Regions from separate parts of the Pseudoalteromonas sp. SWN166 genome, predicted to be linked through region 2. Evidence: predicted binding sites of a transcription regulator. Region 2 holds the regulator's gene; each other region holds the start of a gene.
The links. Region 2 encodes sigma-54, which starts transcription at its own class of promoters, with help from an activator protein. Its sites were predicted from a motif close to GTTGGCACGNNNNTNGNNT; they were not measured.

Region 1: flgJ (flagellar assembly peptidoglycan hydrolase FlgJ) is a predicted target of sigma-54. The motif match lies at 1,827-1,845, and genes of this name have one in related genera.
Region 3: I6F49_RS03295 (EF-hand domain-containing protein) is a predicted target of sigma-54. The motif match lies at 1,702-1,720, and genes of this name have one in related genera.
Region 4: I6F49_RS05255 (hemerythrin domain-containing protein) is a predicted target of sigma-54. The motif match lies at 1,242-1,260, and genes of this name have one in related genera.

The regions. Positions count from the first base shown of each region.
Region 1 covers NZ_JADYXB010000007.1:62,161-66,894, forward strand. Annotated here, with positions in the region: gene flgH (flagellar basal body L-ring protein FlgH) at 1-609, shown strand, start outside; gene I6F49_RS06060 (flagellar basal body P-ring protein FlgI) at 621-1,715, shown strand; gene flgJ (flagellar assembly peptidoglycan hydrolase FlgJ) at 1,882-2,898, shown strand; gene flgK (flagellar hook-associated protein FlgK) at 2,900-4,734, shown strand, end outside.
Region 2 covers NZ_JADYXB010000008.1:119,102-123,835, forward strand. Annotated here, with positions in the region: gene I6F49_RS07130 (KpsF/GutQ family sugar-phosphate isomerase) at 1-281, shown strand, start outside; gene kdsC (3-deoxy-manno-octulosonate-8-phosphatase KdsC) at 282-833, shown strand; gene lptC (LPS export ABC transporter periplasmic protein LptC) at 830-1,384, shown strand; gene lptA (lipopolysaccharide transport periplasmic protein LptA) at 1,374-1,919, shown strand; gene lptB (LPS export ABC transporter ATP-binding protein) at 1,916-2,641, shown strand; gene I6F49_RS07155 (RNA polymerase factor sigma-54) at 2,711-4,210, shown strand; gene hpf (ribosome hibernation promoting factor) at 4,237-4,524, shown strand; gene ptsN (PTS IIA-like nitrogen regulatory protein PtsN) at 4,529-4,734, shown strand, end outside.
Region 3 covers NZ_JADYXB010000003.1:208,152-212,885, reverse strand. Annotated here, with positions in the region: gene I6F49_RS03305 (response regulator) at 1-579, shown strand, start outside; gene I6F49_RS03300 (PA4780 family RIO1-like protein kinase) at 611-1,468, opposite strand; gene I6F49_RS03295 (EF-hand domain-containing protein) at 1,768-2,043, shown strand; gene I6F49_RS03290 (hypothetical protein) at 2,056-2,508, shown strand; gene I6F49_RS03285 (FG-GAP repeat domain-containing protein) at 2,597-3,976, opposite strand; gene I6F49_RS03280 (putative bifunctional diguanylate cyclase/phosphodiesterase) at 4,373-4,734, opposite strand, start outside.
Region 4 covers NZ_JADYXB010000006.1:55,431-60,164, forward strand. Annotated here, with positions in the region: gene I6F49_RS05235 (RluA family pseudouridine synthase) at 1-149, shown strand, start outside; gene I6F49_RS05240 (DUF6500 family protein) at 151-369, opposite strand; gene I6F49_RS05245 (hypothetical protein) at 399-653, opposite strand; gene I6F49_RS05250 (hypothetical protein) at 714-968, opposite strand; gene I6F49_RS05255 (hemerythrin domain-containing protein) at 1,300-1,725, shown strand; gene I6F49_RS05260 (plasma-membrane proton-efflux P-type ATPase) at 1,842-4,358, opposite strand; gene I6F49_RS05265 (hypothetical protein) at 4,643-4,734, opposite strand, start outside.

The sequences.
Region 1 (4,734 bases), on a different contig from region 2:
GTACAGGACGATCCTTACTACGCACCTATGTACCCCGAGCCTATTTTAGAGCCGCTGGTAGCCACAGGTTCATTGTTTAATACTCATACATCAAACGACTTATATTCCGACAAAAAAGCGCTACGTACTGGCGATATAATTACGGTTAAATTGCAAGAGTCTACTCAAGCAACAAAAGCCGCTAAAACAGAAACAGACAAAGAAACCGACGCAAGCTTAGACCCAGTGATTGGCTTAGGTGGCCTACCTGTAAATATAGGTGGCGATAGTATTCAGTTTGGTATTGGTAGCGATTCGTCGTTTACGGGCGATTCAAAATCAAACCAGTCAAACAGCTTAGTGGGCGATATTTCGGTTAATGTAATGCGCGTTTTACCTAATGGCAACTTAGTTATACGCGGCGAAAAATGGCTAACGCTTAATACCGGCGAAGAGTTTATTCGTTTAGAAGGGCTAGTACGCCCTCAAGACGTAAGCGCCGATAATACGGTTGAATCAAACCGTATTGCTAATGCACGTATTCAATACTCAGGTAAAGGGCAAACGCAAGAAGCGCAAAGTCCTGGTTGGCTTACACGTTTCTTTAGCAGTTCGCTGTTTCCATTTTAGAGGGTTACAACATGAATAGCCTTAAAGCTTTATGTTTAGTTGTGTTATTAGGCTGGCAGTTTACTGCCAGTGCTGAGCGCATAAAAGATGTGTCTATGGTTGAGGGCGTGCGCTCTAACCAATTAGTGGGTTATGGCTTAGTGGTTGGTTTACCTGGCACTGGCGAGCAAAACTCATATACACAACAAAGTTTTAGAGGCATGTTGAACAGCTTTGGCATTACGCTACCTTCAACTCAAAGTCCTAAAATTAAAAATGTTGCCGCTGTTGCTGTGCATGCAGAATTACCCGCATTTAGAAAGCCTGGGCAAACAATAGATATTACGGTTTCGTCTATTGGTAGTGCAGGCAGTTTACGTGGCGGTACTTTACTACAAACTTTTTTAAAGGGTGTAGATGGCAATGTGTATGCAATAGCACAAGGTAGCTTAATTGTCGGTGGCTTAGGTGCACAAGGCCTTGATGGTAGTAAGGTTGTAATTAACACCCCTACAGTTGGTCGTATACCAAATGGCGCAACAGTTGAACGCACCGTAGAAAGCCCATTTATGCAAGGCGATTACATTACCTTCAACTTAAATCGCCCAGACTTTACAACGGCAAAACGCCTAGAAAAAACAATTAATGACCTAGTTGGCCCAAATAGCGCACAAGCAATTGATTCGGTCTCTATTCGTGTTATTGCACCACGCGATGCATCCCAGCGGGTATCGTACTTATCGACACTCGAAAACTTAGAATTTAAACCAGCTGACATGGCCGCTAAAATTATAGTTAACTCGCGCACCGGTACAATTGTTATTGGCAAAAACGTTAAGCTTCAGCCTGCGGCTATAACTCACGGTGGCTTAACCGTAACAATTGCAGAGCAACAAAACGTGTCGCAACCAAACCCGCTAGCAAACGGTGATACAGTTGTCACACAGCAAAGTATTATTGATGTAAACCAAGACGACTCGCGCGCCTTTGTATTTAATCCAGGTGTAAGCCTTGACGATTTAGTTCGCGCAATTAACGAAGTAGGCGCAGCGCCTGGTGACTTAATGGCTATTTTAGAAGCACTAAAAGAAGCCGGCGCAATTAACGGACAGTTAGTTGTTATATAAATAACCCAAGTCAATAAATAACGTATTACTTAAGCCCTATATTTTTGAAGCTAGGGCTTTTTATTTACAGCAACTTAAGTTTATTATTTTTATCTTCCTTGTTTTATCGGTAGTGGCTCAATTTTTGCATTTTTAACTGCATTATTCATTTTGTGTCAAAAAGCCGATGGAAACTAATCACCTCGATAAACAAAACTTTTTTGATTTAGGCAACTTAGATTCACTTCGTAAAGAAGCCTTAACGAGTGGCGATGCATCAACTGATGCCTCTAAAGCTGCGCTCAAAAAAGCGGCCGCACAATTTGAAGCCATTTTTACGCAAATGTTGCTCAAAGGAATGCGCAAAGCTAACGAAGCATTTGAAGACAAAGACAGTCCATTTAATTCAAGTGGCGTAAAGTTTTTTGAAGAAATGCACGATCAGCAACTTTCAACAGAGCTTTCATCAAATGGCTCGTTAGGCCTTGCCGATTTAATTGTTCAGCAGTTATCGCCTGAGTCTAAAAACTTTATGCCAGGCTCTGTGCTTAGAACAACCAACGATATTTTTAGCGATACGCAAGTCGGATCCGCTCTTCCTCATGAGCAAAAAAATAAGCAACCCGATCTTATCGTTAAGAGTACTAAAGCCGATATTGCTGAGCCTAAAGTCGATACTGCAGAATCTAAAACCGATAGCCCAACATTTAAAAATGCAGAAGAGTTTGTAAGTTCAGTGTGGGGACACGCTAAAACTGCAGCGCAAAAAATAGGTTTAAACCCAGCGGTAATGGTTGCTCAAGCGGCACTTGAAACCGGTTGGGGTAAACACATTATTAATAAAAGTGACGGTGGCAGCTCAAATAACTTATTTAATATTAAGTCAGATAAAAGCTGGGAAGGCGACAAAGCAAGCAAAGTAACGCTTGAGTTTGAGCAAGGCACACCCGTTAAAAAACAAGCCAGCTTTAGAGCCTACGATTCAATTAAAGATAGCGTGAACGACTTCGTTGATTTTTTAACGCAAAACCCACGCTACCAAGAAGCATTACAAAATACAGCAAAACCAAATGACTTTTTAGATTCATTACAAAAAGCAGGTTATGCAACCGATCCAAATTACGCCAGCAAAATAAAAAATGTGCTCAATAGCAGCCAGCTAAAAGACATTGCGGCAAACGTGATCCGCCAAGGAGTAGAGTAACATGTCGTTTAATTTATTAAACATTGCCAGTTCTGGGGTTAGAGCAAGCTCGGAGCTACTGCAAACGACAAGTAAAAATATCGCCAATGTTAATACAGAAGGCTACGTACGTGAGCGCACTGAGTTTACTACTATGGTTGATAACCAAGTGGGGCGAGGCGAAACATACCGATTACTAAACGAGTTTGCTCAGTCACAGCTAAATCGTGACACCTCTAATAAATCGTTTTTCGATCAGTTTATTACTGAGGCTAATCGAGTTGATACTATTTTTTCTGAAGAGTCGAACAACCTTTCGACTGGCATTAACTCTTTATTTAATAACGTGCAAGAAGCGCTTAATCAGCCGTCATCTACCGTTGCTCGCTCATTAGTAATGACCGACGCGCAAAGCTTAATTGATCAAATGGATAGGCTTTCGGGCATCGTGCTTGATCAAAAAAGTATAGTAAACGAGCAGCTCGAAATATTTTCAGATGAAGCAAACTCACTCATTCAAAGTATTAGCACGCTAAATCAAAATATTGCAGCAGTTAATGGCACTAATAACGCCGCAGATGCGAGCTCTACCTATAACGAACGTGATAAAGCGATACGCGACTTATCAGAGCTAATAGACATAGAAACGCTTGATGGTCCAAATGGCGAAAAGCTCGTTTTTATGGGCACAGGCGAAGCAGTTGTTATGCAAAATGGCGCATTTAACTTATTTTCGATGACGGGCGACCCCGATCCTAACTTTAAAGAATTCACGCTTGACGTTAATGGTGGCAAAGCAGTGCCGCTTGAAGTTGATGCAAGTAAACTCAAAGGCAAAATTGGCGGCTTACTTGCTTTTAGAGATGACATATTAGTCCCTGCGCAAAACCAAATTGGTCAAATGGGCTTAGCGATAGCTGACGCATTTAATGAGCAAAACAAATTGGGTATGGATGCAACAGGCCAGCTAGGGGGGAATATTTTTAATATACCTACCGTTGGCGCTTATGCTTATCAAGCGAATACTGGTGATGCTGGTATGACTGCAACGGTAGAGCCAGGTAAAGGCAGTGAACTTCCTGCCAGTGACTTTATTATTACTTATACCAGTGCGACATCGGTTTCTATTCAACCAGTAGATAATAAAGGCGAGCCGCTAGGTGATCCATCAGTTGCAGATATCCCAGCCGATGGGATCATAAATGCAGACGATATTCGAAATGCAGTCCCCTATCAAGCGGCAACGGCTACAACACCAGAAGTGCTTGCAACAGTAAAAGATTCCTTCGGACTACAATTGAATATAGGTATAGACCCAACCAAAAAAGGTAATACTGGCGATCAATTTCAAATTAAACTTAATTCTGACTCAGCTTCTAGCATCACGCTTGCAACAGGCCGCGGAGAAGACTTAGCACTCGCATCGCCTATTCGTACAGCAAATAGCTTAGATAATACTGGTACTGCTACTATTTCAGCGGGTACGGTCAATAGCGTCATTTCAGGTGGATTTACTCTAGAAACACCACTTACTACACCACCAATACCAGTAAATCCACCAGCACTTGCTAATGGTGATATTAAAATAGTTAAAGCTGCCGGTATTAATGATTATTTAATTAGCGATGGTAGCGGCACTAATGTAGCAGTCACTATAGCGCCCCCTGGTAATAATGTTTTATCTCAAGCAGGAACGCCGTATAGCGATTATGGTTTTGACTTTGATATAGAAGGTACTCCAGCAACAGGCGATACCTTTACACTTGAGCTTAATAAAGGCGGCTTTGACGATAACCGTAATGGTTTAAAATTAGCTGACTTACAAAATGGCGAATTAGTACGCTTAAACGTAGAAAC
Region 2 (4,734 bases):
TAGGCATGACAGCCATTGTTGATGATAATCAGCAATTAGTAGGCCTATTTACCGATGGCGATTTGCGTCGTATTTTAGAGCAAAGAATTGATATTCATACAACACAAATAGATGTTGTTATGACTAAGTCATGTACTACGGCTACGCAAGATATTTTAGCCGCTGAAGCGCTTAATATTATGGAACACAAACGTATAAATGGCTTAATCGTTGTCAATGAGCTAAATCAGCCTATTGGCGCATTAAATATGCAAGACCTATTAAAGGCAGGAGTGTTATAAATGCAATTTGAAGAACTCTATCAACCGCTGAGCGATGATGCAAAAGCACGCGCTAAAAAAGTAAAGCTACTTATATGCGATATTGATGGTGTATTTTCTGATGGCCGTATTTATCTTGGCAATCAAGGTGAAGAGCTAAAAGCATTTAATACAAAAGATGGTTTTGGCATTAAAGCGCTTATAAACAGTGGCTTTGAAGTGGCTGTAATTACTGGTCGTCATTCACAAATAGTGCAACAACGTATGAGCAGCTTAACCGTACAGCATATTTATCAAGGCCAAGAAAATAAGCTCATTGCCTATCAAGAGCTAAAAGATAAACTCAACCTTAGCGATGAACAAATTGCTTATATAGGTGATGATGGTCCTGACATGCCCGTTATGGAATTAGTCGGCTTTGCTGTTGCAGTAAATGATGCTCATCCGCTTATAAAGCGTTTATCACACTATGTAACGCAAATGCCTGGCGGCTTTGGCGCAGTAAGAGAGCTTACCGACTTGCTCATGCTTGAAAATGGTAAAGCATTGACTACACAAGGCACTAGTTCATGAATGCAGCGCGCATAATATTAAGCGTTTTATTCATTAGCTGTATGGTTTGGCTTTGGTACCCTTATTTTACACAAACTAATGTTGCACCTCAGGCTGAGCCTGAAGTTATTGCCAAGCCTGATTACATAGCCATAGAACTCAAACAAACAGCCTATGACGAGCAAGGTAAAATTAGCCACAAAGTAACTGCGGCTAAAATGGAGCTATATCAACAATTAGGTTTTACGTTTTTTGAAAAACCTATTTTTACTTTATATAACGAAAAGCAAACGTGGCAAATAAATGCAGACGAAGCAACATTATACGAAGACAAACAATTAATTTTAGAAGGTAATGTGGTTGCCAAAAACTTAACCGATAACGCCATGATAGACAAAATCAATGCTGATAATATTCAGGTAGATATAAAGCTATTAACAATGCGTTCGGAGCAACCCGTTATCATCACCGGACCCAATTTAAAAATCACCGGTAAAGGCCTAGAAGCCGACTTAAAAACCGAAGTGATAAAACTAATTAACCATACGCGAACCATATACTATGACCAATAAAATATTAAAATCACTTATTATTCCTACACTTATAATAGCGTTTAATAGTAATGCTGCAGAACAAAACTCGCAACCTGCTGCAAATCAAATTTCAATAAGCGCCGATAAGCAAGAAGGCCAATTAAAAGCTAACGTGGGTATTTTTGAGAAAAACGTTGAGATTATTCACGGTAATCGCCGAATTACAGCAGACCGCCTCGAAGTACATAAGCGCGATGAACTTGGTGATAACCAGCAACTATTAATTGCCACGGGTAGCCCTGCTCGCTTTGAAGAGAAGCAATCAGATGGCACAACTATGAGCGCCAGTGCAGACGAAGTTCGTTACGATGTATCTAAACGTTTTTTAACGCTTGTTGGTAATGCACAAGTATCGCAAGCAGGACAAAAAATTAATGCTAAAAGTATTACCTACGATATAGAACAACAGTTAATCAGTGCCGAAAAAGATGAAAACTCAACTGACCGCGTTCACACGATTTTAGTGCCTATCGAAACTAAAAAAAGTAAAAAAGACGATAAAGGTCAACCATGAGTACATTAAAAGCAGAACTATTAGCAAAGAGCTATAAAGGCCGTGAAGTTGTCAAAAACGTCGGTCTTGAAGTAAAAGCTGGCAGTATTGTTGGCTTACTTGGCCCTAACGGCGCAGGTAAAACCACCACGTTTTATATGATTGTGGGACTTGTACCTAGCGACAAAGGTAAAATTTCTATCGATGATAACGATATTACTCTTTTACCTATGCATAGTCGTGCTAGATTAGGCATTGGCTACTTACCACAAGAGTCTTCAATTTTTAGAAAACTGACTGTTTATCAAAACTTAATGGCAATTTTAGAAACACGCAAAGAGTTAAATAAGCAAGCCCGAGAAGACACGCTCGATAAATTATTAGATGAATTTAGCATACAACACATTCGTGATAGCCAAGGTATGGCATTATCGGGTGGCGAACGTCGCCGCGTGGAAATAGCACGTGCGCTGGCAGCCGATCCTAAATTTATATTATTGGATGAACCATTTGCAGGTGTTGACCCGATTTCGGTATTAGATATAAAGAAAATAATAGAACATCTCAAAAATCGTGGGATTGGTGTATTGATTACCGATCATAACGTAAGAGAAACCCTTGATGTTTGTGAAAAAGCCTACATTGTTTCTCATGGGGAGCTGATTGCATCAGGTACTCCAGAACACGTATTAAATGATAAAACAGTACGCGATGTTTACTTAGGCGAGCAATTTAGGCTGTAACATTTACGCCATGTCTTTAAGCATCTGCTAGTATTAATTATAACAACATAAAAGGATTGTTAGAGATACATGAGGCAATCACTACAGCTGCGCATGGGCCAGCAACTTACAATGACTCCACAGCTGCAACAAGCTATTCGTTTGTTGCAACTCAGTACATTGGATCTCCAGCAAGAAATACAAGAAGCTCTCGACAGCAACCCGCTATTAGAGGTTGAAGAACCAGACTATTCCGAAGACGCTGCAGGTAAAAACGAGCAAAAAGCAGATACAGATGACATAACTGTTAGCGCATCTGCCGATGATGCTCCAAGCGAATACGAACAAGATAGTGGTGAAGCACTTGCAAAAGACACGCTAAGTGACGACATGGCTATGGATGTTAGTTGGGATGAGTACATGAGTGCCGCCCCTGCAGCATCATCAGGTCCAATGCCTGAAGACGAATCAATATACCAAGGCGCCTCTACTGAAACGCTTCATGAGTATTTAATGTGGCAATTACAACTAACGCCATTTAGCCCTACCGATGAAGCCATTGCTATTGCTATTGTAGAAGCCGTCGATGATTCAGGCATTTTAACACTAAGCTGCGAAGAAATTTTAGAAAGCTTTAATCAAGAAAACGAAGAAGATAACGAAGTTGAACTTGATGAAATTGAAGCAGTATTAAAGCGCATCCAACTGTTTGATCCTGTCGGTATTGCTGCACGTAGTTTACAAGAGTGTTTATGTATTCAACTTAACCAGTTTGATAAAGAAACACCTTACATTAATGAAACGAAAATGATTTTAACCGAGCATATTGATTTATTAGCAGCTCGTGACTATCGTACATTAATGAAGAAGACTAAGCTCAAAGAAGAAGAGCTTAAAGAAGTAATGACATTAATACATACTCTTAGCCCTAAGCCTGCAGATACTATTGTAAGAGAAGAGTCTGAGTATGTTATTCCTGATGTGTCAGTTAAAAAAATTAAAGGCCGCTGGGTTGTTGAGTTAAACCCAGATAGCATGCCTAAAATTCGTGTTAATAGCCAATACGCTGCAATGTCTCGCACTGTAAAATCCAGTGGTGACAGCCAGTTTATTCGCTCACATTTACAAGAAGCTAAATGGTTTATTAAAAGCTTAGAAAGTAGAAACGACACACTATTAAAAGTAACTAATTGCATTGTTAAGCAGCAACAAGGCTTTTTTGAACACGGCCCTGAAGCCATGAAACCAATGGTCTTAAATGATGTTGCTGAAATGGTAGAAATGCACGAATCAACAATTTCGCGCGTAACAACTCAAAAATATATGCACACACCCCGTGGTATATTTGAGCTTAAATACTTTTTCTCAAGCCATGTAAGCACCGAAAATGGAGGTGAATGCTCATCTACAGCAATACGTGCGCTTATCCGAAAATTAATCGCAGCAGAAAACTCAGCAAAACCATTGAGTGATAGCAAAATAGCGGATATATTGGCTGAGCAAGGAATTAAAGTAGCGAGACGTACAATCGCAAAATACCGCGAGTCTCTGGCTATTCCACCGTCAAATCAACGTAAAAGCTTGATTTAAGACGCTAAACAAAGAGGGTAATGCTTATGCAACTAAACTTAACTGGTCGTCACGTAGAATTAACCGATTCATTAAGAGACTATATTAATACTAAATTTGCGAAGCTAGAAAGACACTCTGATCATATTAATAATGTTCATGTCATTCTTGATGTAGAAAAACTAAATCAAAAAGCAGAAGCGACAATACACGTAAGTGGCGCCGAACTCTTTGCCTCTACAGAACATCAAGATATGTATGCCGCCATTGACTCGTTGATCGACAAGCTAGATCGCCAAGTAATTAAACACAAAGAGAAGCTTGCTCGACACTAATATGATGAAATTAAGCTCACTTATATGCCAGGACTGCAGCAAAGCTGCGGTCCTTTTTAATAGCAAAAAAAGGATTTTAGAGTTCATTAGCGAACTTGCTCACGCTAAACTTCCATACCTACCGCAACAAGACATTCTAACTGCTTTAATGAGTAGAGAGAAATTGGGTAGTACAGGTATAGGGCGTGGCATTGCGATTCCTCACGGAAG
Region 3 (4,734 bases), on a different contig from region 2:
CAAATACATCACGGAAATGAAGTATTACCTTGGCTTGAAATTAACAGGCCGAGCGTAATTTTGCTCGACATAATGCTACCAGGTCAAAGTGGTATTGAATTGTGTAAAGCAATCAGGCGCTTTTCAAATGTGCCTATTATTATGGTATCGGCAAAAGTAGAAGAAATAGATAGATTACTTGGGCTTGAATTAGGCGCAGATGATTATATTTGTAAGCCGTTTAGTTATGCTGAGCTGGTGGCGCGAGTTAAAGCTATTTTGAGGCGCCTCAATAGCGAAGAGCCAAAAGCAACGGTTATGCAACTTGATGAAAGCACCTACACTGTAAAATTTAAAACCAGTTGTATTGAGCTTACTAACTTTGAGTTTCAGTTATTTAAACCTTTGTTTAATAACCCTAACCGTATTTATTCGCGCGATAGCTTAATGGATACAATGTACGCCGATCAGCGTATTGTAAGCCACCGTACTATTGATAGCCATATTAAAAAGTTGCGTAAAAAACTAGATGAAGTGACACAAACTGAAAGTGTTATTCAGTCTGTTTATGGCGTTGGCTACCGATTTGTGTATCCGTAGTAAGGGGGCTTTAGTAAGCTATGACGATGATCTACTCATCGTCGTCAGCATTTTTAATTCGTTCTAAACGATCAAACTCTTCGTATTCTGCCGCCTGAATTTCATCAAGAATAGAATCTACATCAGCAAGTTCGTCGCTGTCTTCAAATTCACCAGTAAGCGTTGAATTAGGCGTTAAATTTGCCTCTTCAAATAATGCCCACATTTCTTTAGCGTATTGAGTTTTTAGTATGCTTGGCGCAAATTCGCCATAATAGCGACGGATGTTATTTACATCGCGTGCAAACATAGCTTGTGCACTGTTATTTGCAGAAGCGTTAACTGCTTGCGGTAAATCTATAATTACAGGGCCGTTATTATCTACAAGTACATTAAATTCAGATAAGTCACCGTGTATTATACCTGCGCAAAGCATAAGCTTAATGTAATGCATCATGAGTTTATGTTGCTCAATAGCTTGCTCTTCGCTAAAAACTACATGCCCAAGTTGAGGAGCTACATTACCGTCCTCGTCCGACACGAGTTCCATAAGCAGCACGCCATCAATACAAAAGTAAGTATCAGGAACACGTACACCTACGCCAGCTAAACGAGATAAAGCATCTACTTCAGCATTTTGCCAAATTTCTTCTTCTAATTGACGGCCATAGCTAGAACGTTTACCCATGGCACGCGCTTGGCGACCGCCACGTACTTTCCGGCCTTCTTGGTATTGTGCTGCTTTTTTAAAGCTACGCTTAACCGCATCTTTATAAACCTTTGCGCAGCGAATGTGTTCACCACAACGCACAATAAATACATCGGCTTCTTTACCGCTCATTAGTCGGCTTATAACTTCGTCAATAAGGCCATCATCAACAAGGGGTTGTAGGCGTTTAGGTATTTTCACAGATTGCCTGCTAAATAGGGTTGGTTATTAATCATTATTTATGAAAGTGCTCTGTATTTGTTTGTTTAATTGGCTCAAGCAGTATATCAGCTTTGAGAATTAAGGGCAGTAACGCAACTGCTTGAGAGTTATTAATTGTATTTTTTATTAGCTTATATATTGATTGCAAACCAATCAACCGGAACTTTTTTGAATCATCAGTTTTATTAAAAATAATTTATTACTTCCTTATTATTTGCACATTGTTTGCATTTTTAAAGGGTAATATTAATTTAATTCTTAAATACGAGGTTATTACTATGAAGCATTTTTCAACTCTTGCCACAGTGGCAATATTATCTATTGCTTTTTCAGCTAATGTAGCTGCTCGAGGCGGTGACAATCCTCCTGAAAAACCTGACTTTTCAAGTATTGATGCTGATGGTAATGGCGTAATTAGCTTTGAAGAATTTAATGCTAAAAAACCGCCACACGGCGATGCACAAACAATTTTTGATTCTATAGATGCTGATGGCAATGGCGAAATTAGTGAGCAAGAGCTAAGTGAACATAAACCACCTCGTCGTGAACGTTGAAAGGATACTAAAATGATTAACAATATCAGTAGTTCAGCAAGCTATATGCCACAGCAAAATAGCCAAGCTGCAAAACTAACAACAGAGCAAAGCGACTTTGTTAAAGAAACGCTTGCAGAGTTTGATGCAGAAAACTTAACTAGCGACGATGCGCAAAGTATTCAAGCTGCGTTTAAAGAGCAAGGTATTGCACCAACAAAAGAGCTTGCTGATTTAATGGGCGAACTTGAGTTTGATGCTAAAAGTATTGGTGATGCAGGACGTGTAGAAGGTCAAAGACCGCCGCCACCGCCACAAAACTCATTAGAATCAGTAGATACAGACGAAGTAGTGAGCTACTTAGATGAGCTATTAACTGAGTATTCAAGTCAGTTGTCTGATGAAGATAAAGAATCGATTCTTGCATCAGTGCAAGAGAAGTTTGGTTTAAGTGAAGGCGATTCACTGCTAAATGTAACTGCTTAGGTGTTATAGCTTAGAGTAAGCTGATTGTTACTCATAAGTCTTAAGTCCAAAGCCCAACGGTTAATTCTGTTGGGCTTTTTTTATTGGCTTAATTTAAACGTGTTTCTATTTTGCTGGTGCCATCTTCTTCGGTAAATTTAAATACAAAGTCTTTTTTACCATCTTGGTTTATATCAACTAATAGAATATCTTTATTATTTTTAGGTAGTGTTAATTTTAATTTTTTACGTTTTTTATTGAGGAGTGAATCTTGCTCTCCGTAATAAATATACAGTGTTTTTTTACTGTATTTGTAAACCGCGTCAATATAGCTGTCGCCGTTAATATCGCCAAAATAGAGCGCTGGGTCGGAGTCATCGCCGTTCATTCCCACTTCCATTTCTAAATCAAGTTCGATACTCGATTCATTGGCAAATGAACCATCAGGCTGCTGCTTATAAAGGTTCATCTCTACATCTACATCAGTACTGCCGCCGCCCAATGCCATAGAAGCGATAGTACCTAAGCCAATATCTAAATCCATTTTTTGTAAATCGATTAAGCCATCGTTATTAAAATCAGTTTTGAGCAATAATTCACTGGGGCCTTGTGTTTCAAATAAGGGAATGGGCGAATTACTAAAGCCTTTAGCACTTCCTAGGTACAAAGTATGTGCTATTTTTATATCTAACGAATCCATACCTTGCGTTGGCTTAAACTGTCTGGTTGTAAAATCTAGAAATCCGTCATTATTAATATCAATAATTTGCTTTATTTTGCGAGTCTCGCCATTACTTAACTCGCCTAATTCGATGTTAAAATCAATCGAGGTAAGCTTTTGAGCAAAGCCTTCTGAAGTACCAAGCAAAACATCGGCTCCAAAGTCATTTGAAAAAACCAAATCGTTTACGCCGTCGTGGTTAAAATCAATAACGACCGGTTTATTGTTAATATTAACTTCTAGCGAAAGCCCTTTTCTTGAAAAACTACCTTCGTACAAAGGGGTTTGCTTAAATTTGTTAGGTTTAAAGCTCCCATCTTTGCTTTGAATATATAAAGTGCTGCTTGCTAAATCAGGGATGAAAATATCGCTTAGGCCATCATTATTTGCATCGAAAACAAAGTCTATTTTTTCAAGTTTATCTATTTTTAATTGGTTTAGAACCGATTCATAATTAAACAGTAGTGTTGGTTCACCTGTTTGTGCTTTGTATACGCCATCACTCGTTAATATGAGCGCTTGTTTATCGGCTACATTAGCAAGTGTAGCCACATCAAACCCGATGGCACTTTTTGGTAAAGTAAGTTCGCTACTTAGTGATGTGAGTAAATTGATGGCTTCTAGTTGTTTTGATTCTTTATTATATGCAAATAAAATCTCTGAATCGGTTGATACTAATTCATCAGTTGTTTTTATTGTCATTGTTTGAGCTATAACGCTCATGGGGGTAAGTAAAGTGATGAGTGAATAGAAAAGTGGTTTTATCATGCAAATTCCTTTTTTATATTTAGTTATATAATCACGTTTTTATTATTCACTTATTAAAATAACGTAGCGCATAACTTGTTATGTTCAGTGCTGGCTATTGTGCTAATTAGCGTAAGTTTAAACGTAATATACTTATGTAAGTTGGATTATATTTAGCCTACGCTAATTACTATGTACTGGGTGTAAGTAATTGTAAGATTATGTTTAGTTAATTTGAAAGCCAGCACGCGAGCTTATAAATTGAAACTCTGCTGCTTTTTATTCGGGGAATTGTTAATACCAATCTGCTTATATATGGGGTCTATTTAACGTTAAGAAAATTACGCTAGAACTAGGCAAAAGTTTTTGTATCTAGTTGTTCTAAATTAAAAATTTTTAACGACGTTATAGTGCAATTTAATCCGTTAAATTGATCAAATATTTATGCAGGTTGGTATAATTACACAGCTTGTTTTGCCCATGCAGATAAGCGTCTACAAAATCTACTTCCATTGGTTTTGAAAAGTAATAACCCTGAAGGTGAGATACACCAATATCAGTGAGTGTATTTGCTTGCTCAATGGTTTCGACGCCTTCGGCAACAACCATAAAGTCTAAAGATGAGGCCATTTGTACAATTGCATGAATAATACTTAATCCTCTTTTATCCATATTCTGAATAAAGCTTCTATCTATTTTTACTATATCTACACCAATATCAAGCATGCTTGAGAGTGATGAGTAACCAGTACCAAAATCATCAATTGAAATACAAAAAC
Region 4 (4,734 bases), on a different contig from region 2:
CGCACAGCTTAGGTTTAAACATGCCAATTATAGGCGACACACATTACGGGCAAAAAGCCGAACGATTACATTTACATGCAGAATACTTAGCATTTACTCACCCAATTACGCTTAAACGATTAGAGTTTGAAGTAGCCGCAGATTTTTAAGCTAAAGCCTATCTAAGATCATTTGTTTGATGGTCTTTGCTTTTACAAAATGATCTAATTTATGAATGTGTATCCACCAAGTAGCTGCTTCCATGAGTAGCTCTGGGTTGTCGTTTTTATTGGCAAAAAATGCATAAAAAGAAAGCCCAACGTTTTCGCCTTTGCTGGCTATTTTTTTATCGCATACGGTAATTATTTTTGCTCTTAGTTCTTCCCTCATACATACCTTATTTAATTATATTTTTACTATTAAAATACGCTATTTAAAAAACTAACCATTAGCTGTAAAAGGCTTCGATCAACCAAGCCATGATTCTCAAGCTCTTTATTAGGCGTATTTACTTTTGTAGCTTTGCATTCATTATCTAATGGCTCATTTTTAAGTGTGTCGGTTTCGTATGCAATATCAGCTTGTTCCATGCACTTTGCTGAGCCCGCATAAGGTTGCGCTGCACAGCCGTTTAATAATAATAAAAGTGAAATTGTTATCAAAAATTGCTTCATAACTAATCCTATTTTTACGCAACTTATTTGCTTTAGACTATAGCTGAAAGTTAGCCGTATTTACTTTTCTACCACCATTACAAAAAATTCAAAAAAGAACGCCCCCACTGCATCAAAGAAAGTGTCGTTTTTTTCATCTTTTTTTATTTGCGCGCTTATGCATTGATTATAAACCTCTGTGCTTGTTTGAGCGTCATTTCGATCAACCATTTCAGCCTCTTCAATGCAAAAGTTAGGGTCTGAACGCGGGGCTGTACTACATGCACTTAATAAAGCGCACAGTAATAATGCAGCGACGGGGCTTTTTATGTTCATCCTTAAACTATCCTCTGAATTAAAACTCTATAAGGCACATAAGTATGGGGTAATCGTTATAAGTTGTACCTAAATAATGCTGCTACTTTATCACTACAATAAAATATGCAGCCAGTAAATATTTGTAAGCATCTGTAGAGGCCTTGCCTGTGCCTATAAATTCGCTATTTAAAAACCTGAAATTATTGCACTCACATCACTGTAAAATTTACAGTACCAACACTGAAAAACAAAAAATTAAAATAAAAAGCGATAAAATACAATAATTTAAGGTTTGGCATTTAGTTTGCTTGTTAAAGGTATAAGCAAATAAATTGTAAAAGGATTAGTTATGAATATTTTTGAAGCACTACGTCACGATCATGACAAACAACGAGAATTGGTAGATGCACTTATTCAAACACACGGCGACACAGAGCAGCGCCACAAGCTAATGGATGAGCTAAAAACAGAATTAGAAGATCACGCAAAATTTGAAGAACGTTACTTTTATAACCCCCTTATGTTTGATGACTTAACACACGAAAAAGCGCGCCACAGCGTAGCTGAACATCACGAAATTGATGAATTAATTGAACAACTTGAAGATACCGAAATGAGCTCGTCTGCATGGTTAGTTGCAGCTAAAAAGTTGCATCATTTAGTGCACCATCATCTGAGTGAAGAAGAACATGAAGTATTTCAATTAGCGGGTAAAGCATTAACCGAAGGGCAAAAACAAAGCTTGGCAAAGCAGTATAACGATGCAATGCACTAATACTTTTTATTTGTGAGTAACTCTACTCACACATAATTGAACTATCTTATATACACTCCCTGTGTACTTATTGGTTATAAGCCACTTGGCTTATAACCATTTTTTAAGCCTATGTGCTAACTCTTCTCTAGTAAGGGAGCTTCTGTTGGATCAAAAACTTTATAGGCAATTAGTTTTAAGCCATCATTAATAAAAAACCACACCAAGGCATATGCCCATACAGCAAATGCCCATCCCCATCCTAGTGGAGTCATAAACACGCCGTAAACAGCAATCAACGTTGCTATTATTTGCGTACCAAATACCGCTGCCATTAATATATTTGACGGCTTAATTGACCAAAATGGACCGCGAGTACGCGCAGAAAATATAGTTAAATGCCCTGCTACAGAAAGTAATAAATACATTAATGTTTGAAGATGAGGGCGGTCAAATTCAAATACTTTATCGCCTAAATAAAACAAACCAAAGGCAGCTATTGGCCCTACAATCCCCAGTACTGAAGAGATCCCTAAAACGAGCCGCATATTCCATGTTTCGGGCTTATTTTGATAATGCACATTATCGTACGCAATAGACAAAATGGCGGCATCGTTAAGTAAAGCAAGCATCACTATCATCACGGCTGTTAACGGATAAAAGTTAAAAATTAATATCGCCATGGTCATAAACAGTAATACGCGAAGTGTTTCTGCAACGCGGTAAATTGCATAACTGTTCATGCGTTGAAAGATTTTTCGGCTCTCTTTAACTGCATCAATAATAACCGACAAGCCATCGGTCATTAATACGATTGATGCCGCTGAACGCGCTGCATCTGTAGCACCCGATACAGCAATACCACAGTCAGCTTTTTTAAGTGCTGGCGCATCATTTACGCCATCTCCGGTCATACCAACAATGTGCCCTCTATGCTGTAGCACATCAATAATATGGTATTTATGCTCAGGGAATACTTGCGCAAAACCATCCGCGCTCTCGATAGAGTCATCTAGCTGCGTTGTTTTATGATGCTCAACGGCACCAAAACCACTGGCATCTAAAATATTCGTTCCTAAACCGAGTTTACTGGCAGTTTCGCGTGCAATCGCCACTTGGTCGCCGGTGACCATTTTAACGCTCATACCCATTTCTTTTGCATCGGCAATGGTTTGTATTGCCTCTTCACGCGGTGGATCAAAAAGCGGCAATACACCTATAAATTGCCATTTATCCTGACCGTCTGTTTTAGCAACCGCTAAAGAGCGAAACCCACGTGCTGCAAATTCATCTATTGACGCCTCAACTTGAGTTTTAACTGTCTCAATATTAGCCGACAAAGCTAAAATAACCTGCGGTGCACCTTTGGTCACTTTAAACGTTTTGCCATCAGCATTTTTAACTGACGCTTCAGTGCGTTTGCTTATAGGATCAAATGGTTGAAAATGCTCTATATGGTAGGAATCTAGATGATGCTCAGCTTTTACACTTTGTAATACTGCTAAGTCAATCGGATCGTTATTTTCTGAGCGAGATGCTAATGCGGCGTTCAATATAACGTCATCGCGGGTTACTCCATTAAGTGCATTATCAACACAGAACGGGTCGCCTAACGTTAATAAATTTTGCGTAAGTGTGCCTGTTTTATCAGAGCACAAAATATCAACACCCGCTAGCTCTTCAATTGCAGCTAAGCGCGTTACAACCACTTGCTTTTTAGCCAATAAACGAGCGCCTACAGCCATGGTAACTGATAGCACTGTTGGCATGGCGACTGGTATTGCCGCAACGGTTAATACGAGTGCAAACTGTAATGTGGTGATCATTGGATCATCGCGAAACAAAGCAACAATAACTATAAGCAGTACTAAAGCCGCAGCAAGCATTATTAAATAATTACCAATTTTAAGCACTGCTCGCTGAAAATGACTTGCAGTTCGCTCCCCTTGTACTAACTGTGCTGTTTTACCAAAAAAGGTATTTGCACCGGTCGCGTATACTATTGCCTCTATTTCACCTTGGCGGATAATAGAGCCAGAATAAACAGTTTCACCCGCCGACTTTATAACCGGTAACGACTCACCCGTAAGTGATGATTGATCGACCTCTACTGTATCGCCATCTAACAAACGCGCATCAGCAGGCACTATATCGCCCATACGCATTCTTATAACATCGCCTGGCACAAGGTCACTGGCATTTAAGTTTTGCCATTGAGTATCGCGGCGTACTCTCGCCTTATTTGCTAATTTTGCTTTTAATGCAGCAATTGCATTGCCCGCTTGGTGCTCTTCCCAAAAACCTACCAATACGTTAGATAACAATAAAACCAAAATAATAAAAAAATCAGCCCAGTGTTTAGCAAGTGCCGATAAAATAATAGCGGCCTCGATCATCCACGGTATTGGCCCCCAAAAGTAAGATAAAAATTTGAGTAATAAGTTTGTTTTTTCTTCGACTAGTTCGTTAGGCCCGTATTGTACCAATCTTTGTGTTGCGTCAATTTGGCTTAACCCGTCGGGTGATGTTTTTAGTTTTTCTTGAAATTGTGCTAAATCGAGGTTACTCCATTCATCACTATTTTGATTGTTTGTTGGTTTATTTGCTGAACGATTTAATGACTGATGCGCCGACGAAATTTTGACCTTTTTCATGCAAGCCTTCTATACAACATTGAGTTGAATAATTTTTAAAACCGACTAACCATATAGCTAACATAAACTAAAGCAGTCGATATTGTTCTTAAAAATGTATTAAATTTGATCTAACGCAATATTGAGACTGAAATAAAATGAAAAATTTATTTTAAAAGGATGACTAAGAAATTGGGTTACGAGGAGAATTGCCGAAAGGCTATATACGGGGCCGAAGTAGTAAATAACTTAGCCCCGTGTACTTTTTAGTTACAGCTCTGTCGGCTTATAACGATTAGTTTTGATTACTTTACAGTAAATTTAACGTCTTGGTCACGTAGTAAGTAAAGTGCAAAACACGCTGCCCACATTGGCCACGCTGTAAAGAATAATAAGT